4 regions of the Mesorhizobium koreense genome follow, and region 1 is predicted to be linked to each of the others. Evidence: predicted binding sites of a transcription regulator. Region 1 holds the regulator's gene; each other region holds the start of a gene.

Region 1 (4,963 bases):
GATGCCATTCGACCGGGAAGCTCCGGCCGGTGGAGAACCGCCTCCAGGAAGAACGCGCGAAACAACCGGCGCGGAGCCGCATCGATACGGATATGCCGGCGCGAGGGCGGCTTTCGCGCGCCTCCGGACCTCCATCCGTGAGGCGGCGATCACCGAATGGGAGCGCGGCACCCTGTTCCTGTTCGTGCCGGTGTGCCTGTCGGTGGGAGCTCTCGCCTATTTCCATATTTCCTGGGAGCCGCCTTTCGCCCCGCTTCTTTCAGGCGTTGTTGCCTTGTCGGCTGCCTATTTTCTCGCGCGGTCGAAATTCCTGCTCCGTATTGTGCTGCTCGCCGCGCTCTTGGTGGTTGCCGGGGCGCTTGCCGGCAAGTTCGAGACGTGGCGTGCCGCAACGAAGATGCTCGGAACCGACATCACCACTCGGATCGTTGGCCGCGTCGTGACGGTCGAGCATCAGGCGAGCGGCCGTGTACGTCTGACGATCGACCTTGTTTCCACCTCGCGTCCGCATTTGCGCTATGCACCCGACCGTATACGCGCCAGCGCCCGTACCATCCCGCCGGGCATGCAACCGGGTTCGGGCGTCGAAGGCGTCGTGCATCTGTTCCCGCCCAGCGGACCGCTCAGGCCCTCTAGCTACGATTTTTCCTTCAGGAGTTATTTTGACGGGCTCGGCGCGAGCGGCTTTTTCCTGACCAATCCCAAGAGCATTTCACTTGCTGCTCCACCAACGCTCTATGAGCGTACCGCCGCGGGCATCGCCCGCCTGCGCAATGCGCTTGCCGACAGGGTACGGGCCGCCGTACCCGGGCCGAATGGTGAAATCGGTGCTGCACTGGTCGCGGGCATCGAGTCCGGCATTCCCGACGACATCAACGAAGCGCTCCGCATCACCGGGCTGGCGCATGTGCTGTCGATTTCCGGTCTGCATATGGCGCTGGCCGCAGGCATCGTCATCGTGTTCATGCGGCTCGGCTTTGCGTTGTTCCCAAGCTTTTCCTCGCGTCATCCAACGAAGAAATACGCGGCCGCCGTCGCGCTCGCGGCGATCGCTTTCTACCTCCTGATATCCGGGGCGGGCGTCGCCACGGAGCGGAGCTTCATCATGCTTGCGATCATGCTGGTAGCGGTGCTGTTCGACCGGGCCGCGATCAGCATGCGCAATTTCGCGCTCGCCGCGCTCGCCGTGGTGGTGAGCGCCCCGCATGAGATCGTCGGACCGAGTTTCCAGATGTCGTTCGCCGCGACGGCCGCGCTGATCAGTGCTTACGCCGCCTGGGGTGAATGGCGCCAGCGCGGGCAGAGGCGGGCGCCCCCTCCGCAATCGGCGTCGTATCTCTGGCGGGGTGGCAGTGCGACGGTGCGGCACTTCGTCGGTCTCGCCGCGACCTCGCTTGTCGCGGGAACGGCCACGGCTCTCTTCGCGGCATGGCATTTCCAGCGCGTCTCACCGCTCGGCCTCGTTGCCAACCTCGCCACCATGCCGATTATCTCGGCCATCGTCATGCCGTTCCTGGTACTCGGTCTCGTGCTGATGCCGTTCGGCCTCGACGGGGCGGCCTTCGCCATCATGGGCAAGGGCATCGGCCTGTTCACCGAGATCGCGGTCGCGCTGTCGAAACATTCACCCTTCGACGCGATCGGTATTTTGCCGGGTTCCGCGGTTGTCTTCCTAACGATGGCGCTCGTGATCCTGACCCTTGCAACGACATGGTTCCGGATTGCGGCGCTGCCGCTGATCGCCATTGGTATCGCGCTCATTGCGCGGCGACCGGCGCCGGAACTCTTCGTCTCGGAAGACGCGAGCCTTGTTGCGCTGAAGCTTTCAGACGGTCGCGTGACGGTCAACCGCAAGCGTCCGAACGGCTTCACAATGGAAGACTGGGCACGCGCCATGATGGCGACAGCCATCGTAAAGCCGGGCGCGACCACCGCGTCTGCCATACCTAAAGCCGCGCCGGAGGTGCCGTTTGCCTGCACCAAAACGCTTTGCGTCGCGTGGAATGCGAAAGGGGTGGTGATCGCCCACGCAGCCACGGAGAAAGCGGCCGGCAACGTCTGCGCAATCGCCAGCCTGATCGTCATCGACGACGCGACTGCGAACGATCCCTGCATCGCCTCTGGCCCGGTCATCATCACCAAGCGTGACCTGGCACGTTACGGCGCTGCTGTCGTTACGTTCGAAGAGACTGCAAAGGGCTTCCAGCCGACCGTGGAATACTCGATCGAAAAGCATTACCGCCCATGGCATGCCGAGAGAACCTATTCACGCGCAGCACGCGGCCTGCCACCTTATCAGCGCCGGCAACGTAGCGAAAAAGGGTCACACAAAAATCCGCCATACCGGGATAGGCAACCGCATGAGAGTAGCCTCACTCATGCCGCGTCCACTCAATAGCGGCGGATCAGCCCGACCAGTTTGCCCTGCACCTTGATCCGGTCCGGACCGAAGATGCGTGTCTCGTATGCTGGGTTGGCTGCTTCGAGCGCGATGGACGCACCTTTGCGCCGGAAGCGCTTGAGGGTGGCTTCCTCGTCGTCCACCAGCGCCACGATGATCTCGCCCGGGTTGGCCGTGTTGGCGTTGCGGATGATGACCGTGTCGCCGTCCAGGATTCCGGCCTCGATCATGGAATCGCCTTTGACCTCGAGCGCATAGTGATCGCCGCCGGAAAGCATCTCCGGCGGCACTGCGATCGAATGGGTCTGGTGCTGTATGGCATCGATAGGCACACCGGCGGCGATGCGCCCCATGACGGGGACGGAAACACCAGCCGCATCGTCATTGCTCGCGGCGGGAACGCGCGACTTCTCCGGCTGTTTGCGGCCAAGACTGCCTTCGATCACGCTCGGCGAGAACCGGCGGCTGGCATTGAGGCCCGGCGCAATGGAATCAGGCAGGCGCAGCACTTCGAGCGCGCGCGCCCTGTTCGGTAGTCGCCGGATGAACCCGCGTTCCTCAAGTGCCGTGATGAGGCGATGGATACCGGATTTCGAAGCGAGGTCGAGCGCGTCCTTCATCTCGTCGAAGGACGGAGGAATGCCGGTCTCCTTCAGCCTTTCGTGGATGAACATCAGGAGTTCGTGTTGTTTGCGCGTGAGCATCGCGATTTCCCCGAGAATCAGCGTAGTAAACAAAACCAGAACAAACACTATCTGTTCCAGTTGTGTTCCGCAACCGTTTAAATTTCAATGAACCACGGTGAAAATCGGCTTTGGTTGCCTTCAGCGGATGAAAAGTACCCGGCACGGATCGCCGGCCGCCGCGGCGGGCGCGTGTGGCTCGCGGATGATGAGGCAGTTGGCGGCGGCAAGGGTCCTCAACATGGAAGAGTCCTGTATGCCGAAAGGCGCGGCGAGCAAGCCCTCCGACGTCTCCTCCGCCGCTGCGCGCACATAGTCCCGCCGGCGGTCGTTTTCGGGCATGGCCTCGGCGAGTCGGGCCTCGCGGACGTCGGGACGATGCGTCCGTCCTGCAAGCCGCGCGATCAGTGGCACTAGGAAAAGATGGCTGCCGACCATGCTCGATACCGGGTTGCCGGGCAGGCCGAGCACGCGCGTTTGCCCGATACGCCCGGACATCAACGGCTTGCCGGGGCGCATGGCGATCTTCCAGAAATCGAGCGTCATGCCTTCAGCCGTCAGCACCTCGCGCACGAGGTCGTGATCGCCGACGGAAGCGCCGCCGAGCGTGACCAGTATATGGGCGCCCGCGGCCAGCGCGCGGCGGAGCGCCGCGGCGATGAGTTTGCGGTCGTCGGGCACAATGCCGAGATCGAGGATTTCGGCGCCGGCATCGCGCGCGATCGCGGCGACGCCATAGCCGTTCGAGGCGATGATCTGGTCCGGGCCGGGGTGGCTGCCGGGCAGCAGCAACTCGTCTCCGGTCGCGGCAATCGCAACCAGCGGCCGCCGCACCACGGGAACCTCCGCATGATTCGCGGCGGCCGCAAGCGAAAGCGCGGCGGGGTCGAGCACGCGGCCGGCAGGAAGGAGCGGCTCACCTTCGGCGAAATCGAGGCCCGCACGGCGGATATGCCGTCCCCGCGCCACGCTTTCCAGAGCCTCGACGAGGCCTTCGCTGACGATGCGGGCGTCTTCCTGCAGCAGGACCGCGTCGGCGCCGTCTGGTACCGGCGCACCGGTGAAGATGCGCACGGTTTCACCCTTGCCGACCGTGCCTGGATAGCGCTTGCCGGCTTGCGCGGCGCCGATGATCTTGAGACGCGCGGGGAGGGCGGCAATGTCCTCGGTGCGGACCGCGTAGCCATCCATCGCCGAGGCGTTGAAGGGGGGCTGCGTGCGCAGCGCCGCGAGCGGTTCGGTGAGCACCCGGCCGGCGGCTTCTCCGATCGGCACGTTCTCCTTGGCAAGCGGCGCAGCGCCGGCGAGAAGAAGCTCCAGCGCACTGTCGACAGGCAGCAGGTCGCCGGTGTTCATGCGCCCTCAGCCCTATAGTCACCTGACTTGCCGCCGCTCTTTTCGATCAGGCGGATGCCACCCAGCACCATGCCGCGGTCGATGGCCTTGGCCATGTCGTAGATGGTGAGACAGGCAACCGACGCTGCCGTCAGCGCCTCCATCTCAACGCCGGTCTTGCCGGTGACGCGCGCCGTTGCGGTAACTCGAAGCCCCGGCAGCGCATTATCCGGCCTGATATCGACGGAGACCTTGGTCAGAAGCAGCGGATGGCATAGCGGAATTAACTCATGCGTGCGCTTCGCCGCCATGATGCCCGCGATCCGCGCGGTTCCAATCACGTCGCCCTTTTTTGCATCTCCGGCGAGGATGAGCCTTAAGGTCTCCGGCCGCATGGTCACCGTGCCCTCGGCGACCGCCAGACGCTCCGTTTCGGCCTTGGCGCCGACATCGACCATGTTGGCCTCGCCTGAAGAATCCAGATGTGTCAGCGTCGAGGTCATGGCGCTCATTCCGCCGCGCTGCGCGCGAGCCTTTCGCCGGC
Region 2 (4,963 bases), 1.0 Mb from region 1:
CCGTAGCCGTAAAGCAGACAGGGCGCGCTGCCGTCGAGCGGCGTATCCTTGTGGTGGAGCAACGAGATCGGCACGCGTTCGCCGTCATATGAAGGCGCCATCAGGCGCCGCGTAACATATTGGTTGGCGTCATGGCCGGAAGGCACTTCCTGCGTCTTGAGCAGCGTCCTTTCGCGCGTGCGCATGTTGTAATCATAGACCTGCGATGGCGTGGTCATGGAGGAATACGAGAAGCGAATCGCATCCGCGTCGTATTCAAGGGCGCCCGAAAGGCCGAGTGAATACGCTTCCTCCTCGAAGGTGATCATATGTTCCTCGCCGGTGGCGCGCTCGCGGATAACGATGCGCGGCAGCCCGTCCTTGCGTTCGAGCCGCACCAGGAAGTCACGGAAGGCCATGATCGAGAGGACCAGCCTGCCGGGTTCGTGAGGGATAAGTTCGCGCCAGTTGGCCCGGCCCGGATCGCTGGTCGGCGCCGTCATGACCTTGAAATCCTTGGCGCCGTCGGCGTTGGTCAGGATGAAGAAGATATCGCCGCCGTCTTCGAGATCGTATTGCAGGCCTGTCTCGCGCGCCGCCACCAAATGCGGCTTTGAGCCTGGATCGTTCGCCGGAAGGATGCGGTATTCCGATGTCTCGTGATCGTGAATGGCGATGAATATCCATTGGTTGGTCAGCGTCCCGCCGACATCCATGAAGAAGCCGGGATCCTTCTCTTCGTAGATCGGCCGGTCACGCTTCTTCCCGAGCGTGTGGTAGTAGATTTTTGACGGCCGGTGATTGGCGTCGAGCCGCGTATAGAAGAAGCCGGCTGCCTCCGCGTCCCAGGTGCCTGCGCCGCCCGTGTCCGCGACGCTGTCGGCGTTATCGGCCCCGCCGTCGATATCGCGGACATGGAGCGTGTAAAACTCCGAACCCTTGTCGTCGAAGCCCCAGAGCAGCAGCTTGTGGTCGGGCGAATGATCCGCTCCCCCGAGGCGGAAATAGCTTTTGCCTTCGGCTTCCCTGTCGCCGTCGAGCAGGATTTGCTCCTCGCCACCCTCCCGTGGCGTCCGGAAGAAGCGCGGCTGCTCGCCGCCGGCCTTGAAGGATGTGCCATAGGCAAAAGCGCCGTCTTTCATCGGCACGGAGGAATCGTCCTCCTTGATGCGGCCTCGCATCTCCGAAAACAGCTTCTTCTGCAATTCGGCCGTGTCGGCCATCATCGCTGCCTGATAAATGTTCTCGGCTTCCAGATGCGACCGGATCGCCGGGTCGAGTAGGGAAGGGTCCTTGAATACCTCCTGCCAATTTTCCGCGCGTAACCAGGCATATTCGTCGACGCGGCTGACGCCGTGCCAGCTATCGGCCTTGGGCCGCGTCTCGGTCTGCGGCGCGGGAATGTCTGCGAATTTGGCGGTCATGAAGCCTCTGGGGGGGAAGTTTGGAAGAATGGGAAATCGGCTCGAAGGCGGTACGCCGTCGCTTGTTCCATCTTTTGGATATAACGCAATATGCGAAAAGTGTAAGACGGCCATGGAAATCACGCAGATGGCCGCATTTTCCGGTTGAACGGCTTTCGCCCGTCTCCGCCATTTGCCGCCCTGTATGAAAAGCTCCGCCGCATGGCAGGTCAGCAATATTTCAGAAACGGTCCGCATTTCAGGCACGGTCTGCCTGTCTCTCGCCGCAATGTTGTGAAACGCGTTAAAGTTGTGGCGTTCATTATTTCTGTAAGACTACAGGATAAATCGAGCATGTTTAGCCGGAAAATAGAATTAGTGAATTGACTTATACTATTCGAAGCGGCAGTTAGGTGCCGCCTGATGCGAGTCGTGTAAGCGTCAGCTTTCTTGGTTTCGTATCGCTGAATTCCGAGAAAAGAGACAAGCGGAACAGCAGAGTCCAAGTTCTATCGAAGGGTCAGAGAATGGATATGAATGAATCACCTGCCAGAAGCACCGACATGCTCATTGAGCTTACGGCCGATGTCGTTGCGGCTTATGTCAGCAACAATCCTGTTCCGGTCTCGGAGCTTCCGAATCTGATCGCTGACATTCATGCGGCGCTTGGTCGTGTGGGCGGCGCCAGCGAACAGGCTCCCGTCGACAAGCAGAAGCCGGCCGTCAATCCCAAGCGCTCGGTCCACGACGACTATATCGTCTGTCTGGAGGACGGAAAGAAATTCAAGTCGCTCAAGCGGCACCTGATGACCCACTACAACCTGACGCCCGACCAGTATCGCGAGAAGTGGAACCTCGATTCCAGCTATCCGATGGTGGCCCCGAACTACGCCGCGGCGCGCTCGCAATTGGCCAAGAAGATGGGCCTGGGCCGCAAGGCGAAGGGCCGGTAAGCATCTTCGGCGATGATAAGGCTACGGCGCCCGCGAGGCGCCGTTTTGCTGTCGGGCGCACGGATAAAATCTTCGTGCCGTCCAGTCCTCATTTGCTTCCGCGCAGGCGGTCGAGTGCCTGCTTCAGCGCGATATGCCTGTTGAGATCGTAGCTCCAATGGCGCCGCGCGCCCTTGATGCGTTCCCGTTCAATCAACCGCAGTAACCGCACTGTTATACGATCCCGCTCCATGGCGGATGCCGAGAGCAGTTCGGGAATGTCGATGCCGCAAGTGAGGAACAGCGCGGCGCGCTGCCGGGCCTCCGTCGCTATCCTCTCCTTCTTTCGCCTGTAGTCGTCGATCTCTTGGGTCAGCCGATCCATCGGGGTTCCTCGCGCAGTTGGGAGGCGAATTGTCGTGCGACCCATAAAGACGGGGAGAAAATTCGTTGGGGAAGGGCATAGGCGATGGGGAATAGGCCAGCGAAATCAATCCATTGATTGTTTCACACAGAATTTAATGTTCGTATTTTGTTCACGCATAGGCGCGGTTTCGATATAAGAACATATTCCTAATCAGGAGGGATATGTTCAGTGCAACAAGCGACAGCCACCCGACCCGCAACCACCTTGGAGATCGATCGAGCGCGCGAGGCGAGCCCGCCGTGCGTCGTTGGCGACTGCCGGGCGTCATATGGAATGAAGTACGATCGGGCAGTGGAATGGTGCGATTGCCTGATCGATATCGCCTCGGCCCTTTTCAATGTCAGTGGCAAGGAATTGCGGCGGCCGGGCCGTTCCACTCTGGACATCACCCGTGTGCGTCAGATCGCGATGTATGTAGGACATGTCGTGCTGCGGCTGACCATGGCCGATGTCGGACGTGGCTTCGGCCGCGACCGCACGACGGTGCTCTACGCGTGTCATTTAGTCGAGGACATGCGTGACGATGCCGATTTTGATCGCATCGTGGCGACGATGGAGCGCGTCGCCGGCGCCGCCTTCCGTGAGCGGGGTACGATCTGAATGGCGGCTCGGGAAAAGCCGGGCGAGACCGAAAGGAAAAGGCTCCGGATTCTGAAGTTCCTTGTGGCCGGTCCTGTGCAAATCAGGCCGGCATCGGATGAAAAGTCCGTCCTCCTGGAGAACGGCGAGCGCGGCACGATCGCCGCCAGACACGCCGAACTTGCGGCACTGGCCGCCGCCGGCCTGATTGCCCGCGCCGGTGGCGCCGTGCGCCTTTCGACCGCCGGCGAGGCGGCCCTGAGGCGAACGGCCGCGCGGAAGGATCCTTATCGCGAACAGCATGGCGAGGTCACGCCGCAGCGGTTCGATACGGCTGATGGCTGGATCGTCGCCGACGTGAATATGGCGGAATCGCCACTTGCCCAGCTTGCCCGCCGCAAAACGAAGGACGGTACTCCCTTTCTGGCCGAGGCCGAATGGCGCTCGGGCGAAAGGTTGAGGTCCGACTATACGCGCGCCCGCATCATGCCGAGGCTCGGCGCCAACTGGCAGGCCGCGATCGCGTCAGGGCGGCGCGACGGCGGTGCCGGAGGAATTGCCGAACTGACCGATGCGGCGCTTGCGGCGAGGCAGCGGATTGAGCATGCGGTCGACGCGGTGGGCCCGGAACTCTCCGGTGTCCTCATCGACGTATGCTGTTTCCTCAAAGGCCTGGAGACGATCGAGATGGAAAGAGGCTGGCCGGCCCGTTCCGCCAAGATCATGCTGAAATCAGCGCTAAGTGTGCTCAGCCGTCACTACGAGCGCCCGAAGGAAGAACGTCCGCATCGTCGCGTTCTGCACTGGGGAGCAGACGATTACCGCCCGCGGCTTAATCCCGTCGCTGCCGAATAGGCGGCGCGTCTCTCAGGAGCCTTCCATCGCAAGGGATTCTTCGGCGTCCCGCTTGATGCGCTTCACCATCGAGCGCAGGCCATTGGCGCGCTGCGGCGTCAGGTGCTCGTCGAGACCGAGTTCGGTCATGACGCCTTCCGCGTCGATCCGTCCGATCTCGCTGGCGTGCTTGCCTGAAAAAAGCGCAAGCATGATCGCCACCAGCCCGCGAACGATGTGGGCGTCGGAATCGCCGTCGAAGGTCAGTACCGGGTCGGGCTCCTGCGTGCGGTGGGTGAAGAGCCACACCTGGCTGACGCAGCCCTGCACCTTGTGCCCGGCATCGCGCGCCTCTTCGGGGAAAGGCGGAAGTTCATTGCCGAGTTCGATGATGTAGCGGTAGCGGTCTTCCCAATCGTCAAGGAAGGCGAAGTCGTCGCGTATGGCCTGAATATTGCTGGACATGTAATCGATATAGTGAGCGGCCGCCGTGCCGTCACGAAGATTCGGGACGTGCGGCGGCTTTTTTGGCTGGCGGGCCGGTAGGCCAGACCGGCGTTATTCCGCCGGTTTCTCGGCGCTTGCGATGCTACCGGTGGTCAGCGAGCCGTCTTTGTCGTCGAAATGCTTGTCGAGCATCTCGTATGCGAGTTTCGCGCCGGCGCGCGCCCTGACTCCGATCGTATGCAGCGCTTCCTGGCCGACGACGCAGACATCCGGCTTGCGCTCGCAGATATTGCCGATGTCGCTTGCCGCTTCGCGTGCCGCAAGAAGCGCAGTGACCGGGCTGACGGTGTCGGCTTTCTGAG
Region 3 (4,963 bases), 1.6 Mb from region 1:
GTCCTGGTCGAGCGCCTTCACGTCGGCAGCGACGTCGCGACGGTTCAGGAGGCCGAAATTCTCGACAAGGCGGAAGGCGATGCCGCGCGCCATGCCGGAAAGCTGCTCGGCGGTGGAAAGATCGTTCAGCGGCTTCAGCAGGCTCTCGACCTGATAGTTGACGAAGCGCTCGGCACGGGCGGCGACCTTATCGCGTGCGGGGCCGGTGAGCTGCTCGTCGGCCAGCAGGATGACGCGCGGCTTCAACGCGTCGTCGCTGGCAGTCAGCGTTGCCACCGGCGCGCCGATCCAGCGCACGGTGCCATCCGAGGCCAGCGCCAGGTCGCCATTGGCGCAGGCGGAAAAGCGCTCGGCGCGTTCCTCGAATTCCTGGGCCAACGCTTTCTGCGCCGCGGCCTTGACTGCCTTCGCGTCCTCGCCCTCGGCGCTCTGATCGGCCGTGAAGCGAAAACCCTGCAATTCGCCGACATGGTGGCCTTCCACCAGGACGGCGCCCGACGAACCTATCTCTGCTTCCGGCATGCTGTTTTCCCGCAGGCGCTTCATGAGGACGGAAGTCCTGCGGTCTACGAAGCGTTTCGTCAATCGCTCATGCAGCGCATCGGACAGGCGATCCTCGATCTCGCGCGTTTTCTCCTGCCAGTGTGTCGGATCAGCAAGCCAGCCCGGACGGTTGGACACGAAGGTCCAGGTCCTGATCTGGGCGATGCGGGCGGAAAGCGTATCGATATCGCCTTCGGTCGAGGAGGAGCGCTCGACCTGATTGGCGAGATAGTCTTCGTCCACCTGGCCCTTGCGCACGAGGTCGAGATAGATCGAGGCGATCAGGTCGGCGTGCTGTGCGGGAGCGATCTTTCGATAGTCGGGAAGGGCGCAGGCATCCCACAGCGTCGTGACGCGCTCGCGGGAGGCGGCGAGGTCACGGATGCCGGGCTCCTTCGACAGATGCTCCAGCGCGCGCTGGTCCACCGCCGGCAGCGCCTTGGTCAGGCCTTCGAAGCCGGGCGTCGTCTCGATCGAGCGCTTCAGCGCGTCGAGACTGGAGAAATCGAAGGAGGCGGTGCGCCATTGCAGCACCTTCACGGGCTCGAAATCGTGGCCCTCGATCTTCTCGATGAGGTCGTCGGCGAGCGGATCGACCTGACCGGTGACGCCGAAGGTGCCGTCGCGAAGATGCCGGCCGGCGCGCCCGGCGATCTGGCCGAGTTCGGCCGCCGTCAGGTCGCGATACTGGAAGCCGTCGAACTTGCGGTTCTGGGCGAAGGCGACATGGTCGACGTCGAGGTTGAGGCCCATGCCGATGGCGTCGGTGGCGACGAGATAATCGACGTCGCCGGACTGGTAGAGCGCCACCTGCGCGTTGCGCGTGCGCGGGCTGAGCGCGCCCATGACCACGGCCACGCCGCCGCGCTGGCGGCGGATCAATTCACCGATCGCATAGACCTCGTCCGCCGAGAAGGCGACGATCGCGGAGCGGCGCGGCAGCCGCGTGATCTTCTTCTGGCCGGCATAGGCGAGGTGCGACATGCGCGGCCGCGTGACGGTGGAGACGCCCTTCAAGAGCCGCTCGAGAATGCCGCGCATGGTGGCGGCGCCGAGCAGCAGCGTTTCCTGCCGGCCGCGCAGATTGAGGATGCGGTCGGTGAAGATGTGGCCGCGTTCGAGGTCACCGGCAAGCTGGACCTCGTCGATCGCGACGAAGGCCGCATCCGTCTCGCGCGGCATCGCCTCTACCGTGCAGACGGAGAAGCGCGCGCCGGGCGGCATGATCTTCTCCTCACCCGTGTGCAGCGCGACGTTGGCGGCACCAACCTTTTCGACCACGCGCCCATAGACCTCGCGCGCGAGCAGGCGGAGCGGCAGCCCGATCACTCCGCTCTCATGCGCCACCATCCTCTCGATGGCGAGATGCGTCTTGCCGGTATTGGTCGGGCCAAGTATGGCGGTCACGTCGCGCCCCGAGGGCACGGACTGGATGTCAGGCATGGTCTGGAGATTCATCTCGACTTTGAAAGCTCTGGGAAATGGCCTTCCCCTGGCAGCGCCTTCGCTGCGGAAGTTGCAATGCTATCCCCGGTGGAAGGCCTTCCGGGCATGCTATCCACATATAGGAAATCGCCGCCGGTGCAAAACGGCAAACGCGCGAATTAACGACTGGAACGAGTCTGGAACGAATCGGCGACGAATCAGTGACTCACGTCAATTCGGTGTTTGTTCACCCCTATATCTAGCGTGGCGGGGGCCTTTAACGGGCATATGCTGAATCGGCGGGTTTTGAACTCCGGGCCGACTCCGCTGCAAAGGTTAACGGCGCGGATTCGCGCTGTCTTCCGCACGGGCTCTTTCGGGCCAAGTGCAAGAATTTCTTCATGAAAATTGACGAATTCCTACCGCAGCACATGCCCGAGGGCGAAATCGCGTTAACGAACGGGCCATAGGCGGAACAAAGCGGCGACGAATCACTGATGGCGACATGTTTCTGTTATGTTCACGGCTAGATGTTGTGTCTTCCACCGCCAGCCCACCAATCATCCACAGGATATTCACAGGCTTGTCCACACGCGCGCGCAAGCCGTTAACCTTTGCGTGTCGTGGCGGGACAGGTCGGCTGGCGAGATTGAATGGCGGAAAGGTTCGGCACATCGGCGCAGACCGATCACGTCTGACTCGACCCCCACTCCGATTTGCTTCGCAAACCACCTCTCCCCCGACCGACGGGGGAGGGGAAGCGCCGGCCGCAAGGCTTGGTCTCCTTTCCTCGCCCCCACGAAGGTGGGGGAGAGGTGGCGCGCGAAGCGCGACGGAATGGGGGGATTCGGCCTATCCCAAGGCCCTATCCCTCGATCCGGGCTTGCCTTCAGGCGGCGGTCATGCGGTCAGCAGAAATACTGCCCGCCATTGGCCGTGATGGTGGATCCGGTGATGAAGCCTGCCTCGTCGGAGGCGAGGAAGACCACGCAGCGCGCGATCTCGGCCGCTTCGCCCAGCCGGCCGGCCGGGATCTGCGCGATGATGGATTCGCGCACCTTCTCGGGCACCGCCATGACCATGTCGGTAGCGATGTAGCCGGGACAGATGGCGTTGACGGTGATGCCCGCGCGAGCGCCCTCCTGGGCCAGGGCTTTGGTGAAACCGAGGTCGCCGGCCTTGGAGGCCGAGTAGTTGGCCTGGGCGAACTGGCCTTTCTGGCCGTTGATCGAGGAAATGGTGATGACACGGCCGAACTTGCGCTCGCGCATGCCGTTCCACACCGGATGCGTCATGTTGAAGACGCCGTTCAGGTTGGTGCCGATCACCTCGTTCCACTGCTCGCGCGTCATCTTGTGGAAGGGCGCATCGCGGGTGATGCCGGCATTGTTGACGAGCACGTCGACCGGGCCGAGATCGGCCTCGACCTTGCCGATGCCCGCCGCGCAGGCGTCGTAGTCGGCGACCGACCATTTATAGACCGGGATGCCGGTCTCGGATTTGAATTTCTGGGCCGCCTCGTCATTGCCGGCATAGTTGGCGGCGACTTTATAGCCGGCGTCTTTCAGTGCGAGGGCGATCGCCGCGCCGATGCCGCGCGAGCCACCGGTGACGAGTGCTGTCCTTGCCATTTGGTTCCTCCTCCCTGGTTCAGGGCAGTAAGGCATTAGGACAATCAGGCGGTATGTAGTCCGCTCTTTTTATTGCCCTACCTGCCTATTGCCCTACTGCCTTAGTTCATCGCTTCCACGCACATGGCCACGCCCATGCCGCCGCCGATGCAAAGCGTGGCGAGGCCCTTCTTGGCGCCGCGACGGCGCATTTCGAAGACGAGCGTGTTGAAGATGCGCGCGCCCGACGCGCCGATCGGGTGACCGATGGCGATGGCGCCGCCGTTGACGTTGACGATGTCGGTGTTCCAGCCGAGGTCCTTGTTGACCGCGCAGGCCTGGGCGGCGAAAGCCTCGTTGGCCTCGACCAGATCAAGATCGTCAGCCTTCCATCCGGCCTTCTCCAACGCCTTGCGCGAGGAGGGGATGGGGCCGGTGCCCATGATCTTCGGGTCGACGCCGGCGGTCGCCCAGGAAACGATGCGCACGAGCGGGGTGACGCCGCGGCGCTTCGCCTCTTCCTCGCTCATCAGCACGACTGCGGCGGCGCCGTCGTTGATGCCGGAAGCGTTGGCGGCCGTCACCGTGCCTTCCTTGTCGAAGGCGGGGCGCAGCTTTTGCATGGCCTCTATCGTCGCGCCGTGGCGGATATATTCGTCCTGGTCGACGACGATGTCGCCCTTGCGCGATTTCACCGTGACCGGGACGATCTCGTCCTTGAACCTGCCCGCCTTCTGCGCGGCCTCCGCCTTGTTCTGCGAGGCGAGCGCGAACTGGTCCTGGTCGTCGCGGGTGATCTGGAACTGGCGCGCTACGTTCTCGGCCGTGATGCCCATATGGTAGCCGTTGAAGGCGTCCCACAGCCCGTCCTTGATCATGGTGTCGATCATCTTGTAGTCGCCCATCTTCACGCCCTGGCGCAGATGCGCACAATGCGGCGACATGGACATGGATTCCTGACCGCCGGCGACGATGATCTTGGCATCACCGGTGGCGATCTGCTGCATGCCGACCGCGATCGTCCTCAGCCCCGAACCGCAGACCTGGTTCAACACCCAGGCGGTGGTCTCCTTGGGCAGGCCGGCCGCGATCGACGCCTGGCGCGCCGGATTCTGGCCCTCGCCCGCGGTCAGCACCTGGCCGAAGATCACTTCGTCCACTTCGCCCGCCTCGACGCCGGCGCGCTCCAGCGCGCCCTTGATGACGGTCGCGCCCAGTTCATGCGCGAGGATATTGGCGAAAGCGCCGTTGAAGGAACCGACGGGGGTGCGGGCGGCACTCGCGACGACGATGGAGGGGGAAGCACTCATTATTCGTCTCCGGGCAGTTTTTCAGGATTCAATTTATCCGATTGCCGTCGATCTTGCCGTTTCCAACGGCTGAGT
Region 4 (4,963 bases), 2.1 Mb from region 1:
ACGGGGAATCTCCGGTTCGTTCAGCGGCCCGAAGCCGAGTTGCGCCCAACGCGCCAGGGCGTAGCCGAAGAAAAGCCCGCCGCCGCCGAAGATGATCCCGGCGCCGAGCGCCAGACGGTCCGTACTGATATTGCGGATCAGCCAGTCCGACCGGCTGGTTGCCGGCAGGAAGCCGGTGATATGCGCATAATATCGGGAGAGCAGGCCGACCGTCACGAGTTGCACGCCCGAAACCATCATGAAACAGGCCGCCATGAAGGTATTGAGGTCGAGCGAGAGATTATCGACGATGTCCAACGGCCCGAACAGAAGCAAGGACGCGAGCACGAAGCCGACGCCGAACAGCGCCATGCCCGGAATGAAGAACAGCCATTTCGGATTGTGCATCAGCAGGAATTTGAGATGCCGCCAGCCATCCCTCCATGTCCGCAGGTGCGGCGGGCGGCTGCGCCCATCCGGCTTGAGCGTTGTCGGCACCTCCTCGATGCGCAGGCCCTGAAGCGCGCTACGGACAACCATCTCGCTGGCGAATTCCATGCCTGTCGTGTGCAGATCGAGCGAGCGGATGGACACGGCGTTGAACCCGCGCAAACCACAATGGAAATCGCCTGCGTCGATCCTGAACAGGAGCCGCCCGAGCCAACTCAGCACCGGGTTTCCAAGATAACGATGCAGAGCCGGCATGGCATCGCGTTCGATCCCGCCCTTGAAGCGGTTGCCCATGACAAGGTCGGCGCCGGCGCGCAACCGGTCGACGAAAGCTTCCAGCGCGGAGAAATCGTAGCTGTCGTCGGCGTCGCCCATGATGATGTAGCGGCCTCTCGCCCTGGCGATCCCGCCGCGCAGCGCAGCACCATAGCCCTTGTCCGACACCGCGATGACGCGGGCGCCGAGATCGGCGGCAATCTTCTGCGAACCGTCCGTGCTGCCATTGTCGGCGATGAGCACTTCACCCGAAATCCCGTATCCGGCCAGAAAGGCAAGCGCCTTGGTCACGCAAACCGCGATCGTCTCCGCCTCGTTGAGGCAGGGCATCAGGATTGTCAGCTCGATTTCGTCCTGCAGGCTTTCGCGCAAGGGGAAGACGGCGTTCATCTCAGTTCCGGTCCACGCTCCACAGCGGTGCCGGTCCCGCCCGCACCGGCGACGAATTTGACCGAAAAGGCTTAAGATTCTGATGATCCGATCGGGAGAACGGTAACGAATCCGACCTTGGATGCATCCCGCACAAAGCGACGATTGGCAGACAGTCTCGAAATTATGTAGAGCATTCGGCCTGACAAATTGAGGAAAGCCCGATCATGCCACTCAGCGTCGCAATCCAGATGGACCACGTGTCCACCATCCACATCGTCGGCGATACGACCTTCGCGCTGGCGCTGGAAGCTGAGCGCCGCGGCCACCGGCTCTTCCACTACACGCCGGATCGCCTTTCCATGCTGGGCGGCAAGGTCTTTGCGCGGGTGGAGGCGCTTACCGTCGTGGACAGGGCGGAGAAGCACTACGAGCTCGGCGAGCCTGTTCGGACGGACCTCTCGGAGATGGACGTGGTACTGCTCAGGCAGGACCCGCCCTTCGACATGAACTACATCACCACGACGCATATCCTGGAGCGCATCCATCCGGCGACGCTGGTGGTCAACGATCCGGCCTGGGTGAGAAACAGCCCGGAGAAGATATTCGTCACCGAATTCCCCGACCTGATGCCGGAGACGCTGATCACCAAGGACCCGCTCGAGGTGGCGGCCTTCCGCCGCGAGCATGGCGACATCATCATCAAGCCGCTCTACGGCAATGGCGGCGCCGGCGTGTTCCATCTGCTCGAAGCCGACCGCAACCTCGCCTCCCTGCTCGAAATGTTCGGCCAGATGTTCCGCGAGGCCTATATCGTGCAGCGCTACCTGAAGGAGGTGCGCGCCGGCGACAAGCGCATCATCCTCGTCGACGGCGAGCCGGTCGGCGCCATCAACCGCATCCCGGCGGAGCACGATTCGCGCTCCAACATGCATGTCGGCGGGCGCGCCGAGCCGATCGGGATGACGGAGCGCGAGCGCGAAATCTGCGCGCGGATCGGCCCGGCGCTGAAGGAACGCGGCTTTCTTCTCGTCGGCATCGATGTGATCGGCGACTACCTGACGGAGATCAACGTCACCTCGCCGACCGGCATCCGCGAGGTGAAGCGCTTCGGCGGGGCGGATATAGCCGCTCTGTTCTGGAACGCGGTGGAGGAGAAACGCGGCACGCGCTGACGGCGGTCGCGACCGCCTTTGTTCTTTTCCACAACCGGCAACAACCGGATTACAGCTTTTACGATTATTTGTTCCCTGATTGTTCTTGCACCTGATCGCGATCCGTGCTTGTCTGCCCCGTGAAAGGGACACGGAGGGGCAACATGGTTTCGCGGGTGCGCACGGTCGCCTTCCAGGGCATTGAGGCCGTCCCCGTCGACGTGCAGGTGATGGTCGCGCCCGGCAAGGTGGGAATGCAGATCGTCGGCCTGCCGGACAAGGCGGTGGCGGAAAGCCGCGAGCGGGTACAGGCGGCGCTGCATGCGTCCGGCCTGTCGATGCCGGCGAAGAAGGTAACGGTCAACCTGGCGCCGGCCGATCTGCCCAAGGAAGGCAGTCATTACGACCTTCCGATCGCGCTCGGCCTGATGGCGGCGCTCGGCGCCGTGCCGGGCGACGCGCTGGCGGAATATGTCGTGCTGGGCGAGCTTTCTCTGGACGGGACGATCACGCCGGTGGCCGGCGCCCTGCCAGCCGCGATGGGCGCCAACGCCGACGGCAAGGGACTGATCTGTCCGCACGGTTCGGGATCGGAAGCGGCCTGGGCGGGCGAGGAGATCGACATTCTGGCGCCACGCAGCCTGATCGCCATCGCCAACCATTTCCGCGGCACGCAGGTGCTGAAGCGGCCGGAGGCGCGCATCCGGCCCGCGGCAGGGGCGTTACCCGATCTGGCCGACATCAAGGGGCAAGAGAGCGCCAAGCGAGCCCTGGAGGTGGCGGCAGCCGGCGGGCACAATTTGCTGATGGTCGGGCCGCCCGGCGCCGGCAAATCGATGCTGGCCCAGCGCCTGCCGTCGATCCTGCCGCCGCTCTCAGCGCGCGAGCTGCTCGAAATCTCCATGATCGCGTCGATGGCGGGCGAACTGGCCGGCGGCCAGCTTTCCGACCGGCGGCCGTTCCGCTCGCCGCATCATTCCGCCTCCATGGCGGCAATGGTTGGCGGAGGCTTGAGGGTGCGGCCGGGCGAGGTCTCGCTGGCGCATAACGGCGTGCTGTTCCTCGACGAACTGCCGGAATTCACGCCCCAGGTGCTCGATTCGCTGCGCCAGCCGCTTGAATCGGGCGAATGCGTCATCGCCCGGGCCAACCACCGTGTCACCTATCCGGCGCGCATCCAGCTTATTGCCGCAATGAATCCGTGCCGATGCGGGATGGCGGGAGAGCCCGGCTATCGCTGCGCGCGCGGACCGCGCTGCCAGAGCGACTATCAGGCGCGCATCTCAGGTCCACTGCTCGACCGCATCGACCTCAGGGTCGACGTGCCCGCTATCTCCGCGAGCGACCTCATCCGGCCAGCGAAGTCGGAGCCGTCGAGCGCGGTTGCGGAACGTGTCGCACGAGCGCGCACCATTCAGACGGAGCGTTTCGCCGCGCTCGGTCCGGCCGGCGCCATGACCAACGCGCATTGCGCGACGAAGCTGATCGAGGAGATCGCGGCGCCGGACGCGGCGGGCGCAGCGCTGCTCTATGATGCGAGTGAAAAACTCGGCTTCTCCGCGCGCGCCTATCACCGCGTGCTACGTGTCGCGCGCACACTCGCCGATCTCGACGGCGAGGCGAAGGTCGGACGCATCCATCTGGCGGAGGCGATCTCGTACCGCGTACCGGGCGAGAGGCTGGCGCAAGCGGCATAGGCTTTGAAGCGTCGACCGCGCCGGGTTTTCGTGGCTCGGCGGAACCGGATTTCGACCGACCCGGTACGAGACAGGCGGTTCGGGCAGGAAACGGGATGCGCCATGCCGCCGCCTTGTCGTATCAAGGGCGCGGCAACCGGCAATCACGAAAGATTTTGCGCATGACCGTCCTTTATCTTCTCACCGCGCTCGGCCTCGGCGCGATCATTTCCATGCAACCGGCCATCAATGCCCAGATGGCGGTCAGGCTGGGAAGTCCGCTGGCGGCCGCCACCTGCTCGATCGTCATCAGCCTTGCGATGATCGTCGTCGCTTGGACGGCGTTCGGCCGCGTGCCCATAAGCTGGTCAAAGCTTGCCTCGCTGCCGTGGTGGGTTCTTATCGGCGGGGCGGCCGGGGCGCTCTTTGTCCTCGGAGGCATCATGGCTGCGCCGAAGCTGGGCGTGGCCGCCTTCTTCACCTGCATCGTACTGGGGCAGGTCGTCGGCTCGGCGATCCTCGATCAGTTCGGCGCATTCGGCCTAGACGCGCAGCCGATCAGTTGGACCAGGGCGGTGGGAATACTGCTGGTCGTCGCGGGCGCGGCGATGACCCAGGCGCAAAGCTGGCTGGGATCATAGCGTCGGCCGATAACGGGCCGATTTCCGTCGCCACCCAAATTCACCGGAGTGGCGCCACGGAGCTTAACGCGACAGAGGACGATCGCGGAAACACCGACGCCGGCTACTTCACCGCGCTGACCAGCATGCTGTCGCCGGAGCGGATGCTTACCCAATGGCCGGTGTTGTCCTCGGCCTGGCGCTTCAGGTAGCGGTAGGGCGTGCGCGTCCACAGCTTCACCTCCTGGCTCAGATTGTCCAGGATGAAATCGCCCTTGTCGGTGCGCACGGTCAGTACGGCATGCCCCTCGCCATCCGGCTTGCGCACGACGGTGATGAGCAGATCGGCCAGCGAAAAGCCGACGCGGGCAAGGTCGCGGCGCTTTTCCAGGACATAGTCCTCGCAATCGCCGACGCCCCTGTCGGGATAGGCCCAGAC

The links. The regulator LexA, encoded in region 1, represses DNA repair genes until DNA is damaged. The targets are predictions, from matches to a motif close to TGTTCNNNNTGTGTTCNG.
Region 2: RBH77_RS19430 (cytoplasmic protein) is a predicted target of LexA. The motif match lies at 2,837-2,854, and genes of this name have one in related genera.
Region 3: RBH77_RS07210 (helicase-related protein) is a predicted target of LexA. The motif match lies at 2,156-2,173, and genes of this name have one in related genera.
Region 4: RBH77_RS00485 (YifB family Mg chelatase-like AAA ATPase) is a predicted target of LexA. The motif match lies at 2,319-2,336, and genes of this name have one in related genera.

What each region holds. Positions count from the first base shown of each region.
Region 1 is NZ_CP134228.1:3,063,049-3,068,011, forward strand. It holds gene RBH77_RS14575 (ComEC/Rec2 family competence protein) at 1-2,398, shown strand, start outside; gene lexA (transcriptional repressor LexA) at 2,392-3,105, opposite strand; gene RBH77_RS14585 (molybdopterin molybdotransferase MoeA) at 3,226-4,440, opposite strand; gene moaC (cyclic pyranopterin monophosphate synthase MoaC) at 4,437-4,922, opposite strand; gene trpC (indole-3-glycerol phosphate synthase TrpC) at 4,928-4,963, opposite strand, start outside.
Region 2 is NZ_CP134228.1:4,072,513-4,077,475, reverse strand. It holds gene RBH77_RS19440 (S9 family peptidase) at 1-1,403, opposite strand, end outside; gene RBH77_RS19435 (Ros/MucR family transcriptional regulator) at 1,910-2,335, shown strand; gene RBH77_RS19430 (cytoplasmic protein) at 2,424-2,699, opposite strand; gene RBH77_RS19425 (helix-turn-helix domain-containing protein) at 3,015-3,341, shown strand; gene RBH77_RS19420 (DUF6456 domain-containing protein) at 3,342-4,175, shown strand; gene RBH77_RS19415 (SufE family protein) at 4,188-4,619, opposite strand; gene RBH77_RS19410 (DUF5330 domain-containing protein) at 4,713-4,963, opposite strand, start outside.
Region 3 is NZ_CP134228.1:1,504,958-1,509,920, forward strand. It holds gene RBH77_RS07210 (helicase-related protein) at 1-2,001, opposite strand, end outside; gene RBH77_RS07215 (beta-ketoacyl-ACP reductase) at 2,877-3,599, opposite strand; gene RBH77_RS07220 (acetyl-CoA C-acetyltransferase) at 3,701-4,888, opposite strand.
Region 4 is NZ_CP134228.1:100,233-105,195, forward strand. It holds gene RBH77_RS00475 (glycosyltransferase family 2 protein) at 1-1,095, opposite strand, end outside; gene gshB (glutathione synthase) at 1,302-2,249, shown strand; gene RBH77_RS00485 (YifB family Mg chelatase-like AAA ATPase) at 2,393-3,925, shown strand; gene RBH77_RS00490 (DMT family transporter) at 4,087-4,545, shown strand; gene RBH77_RS00495 (transglutaminase-like cysteine peptidase) at 4,649-4,963, opposite strand, start outside.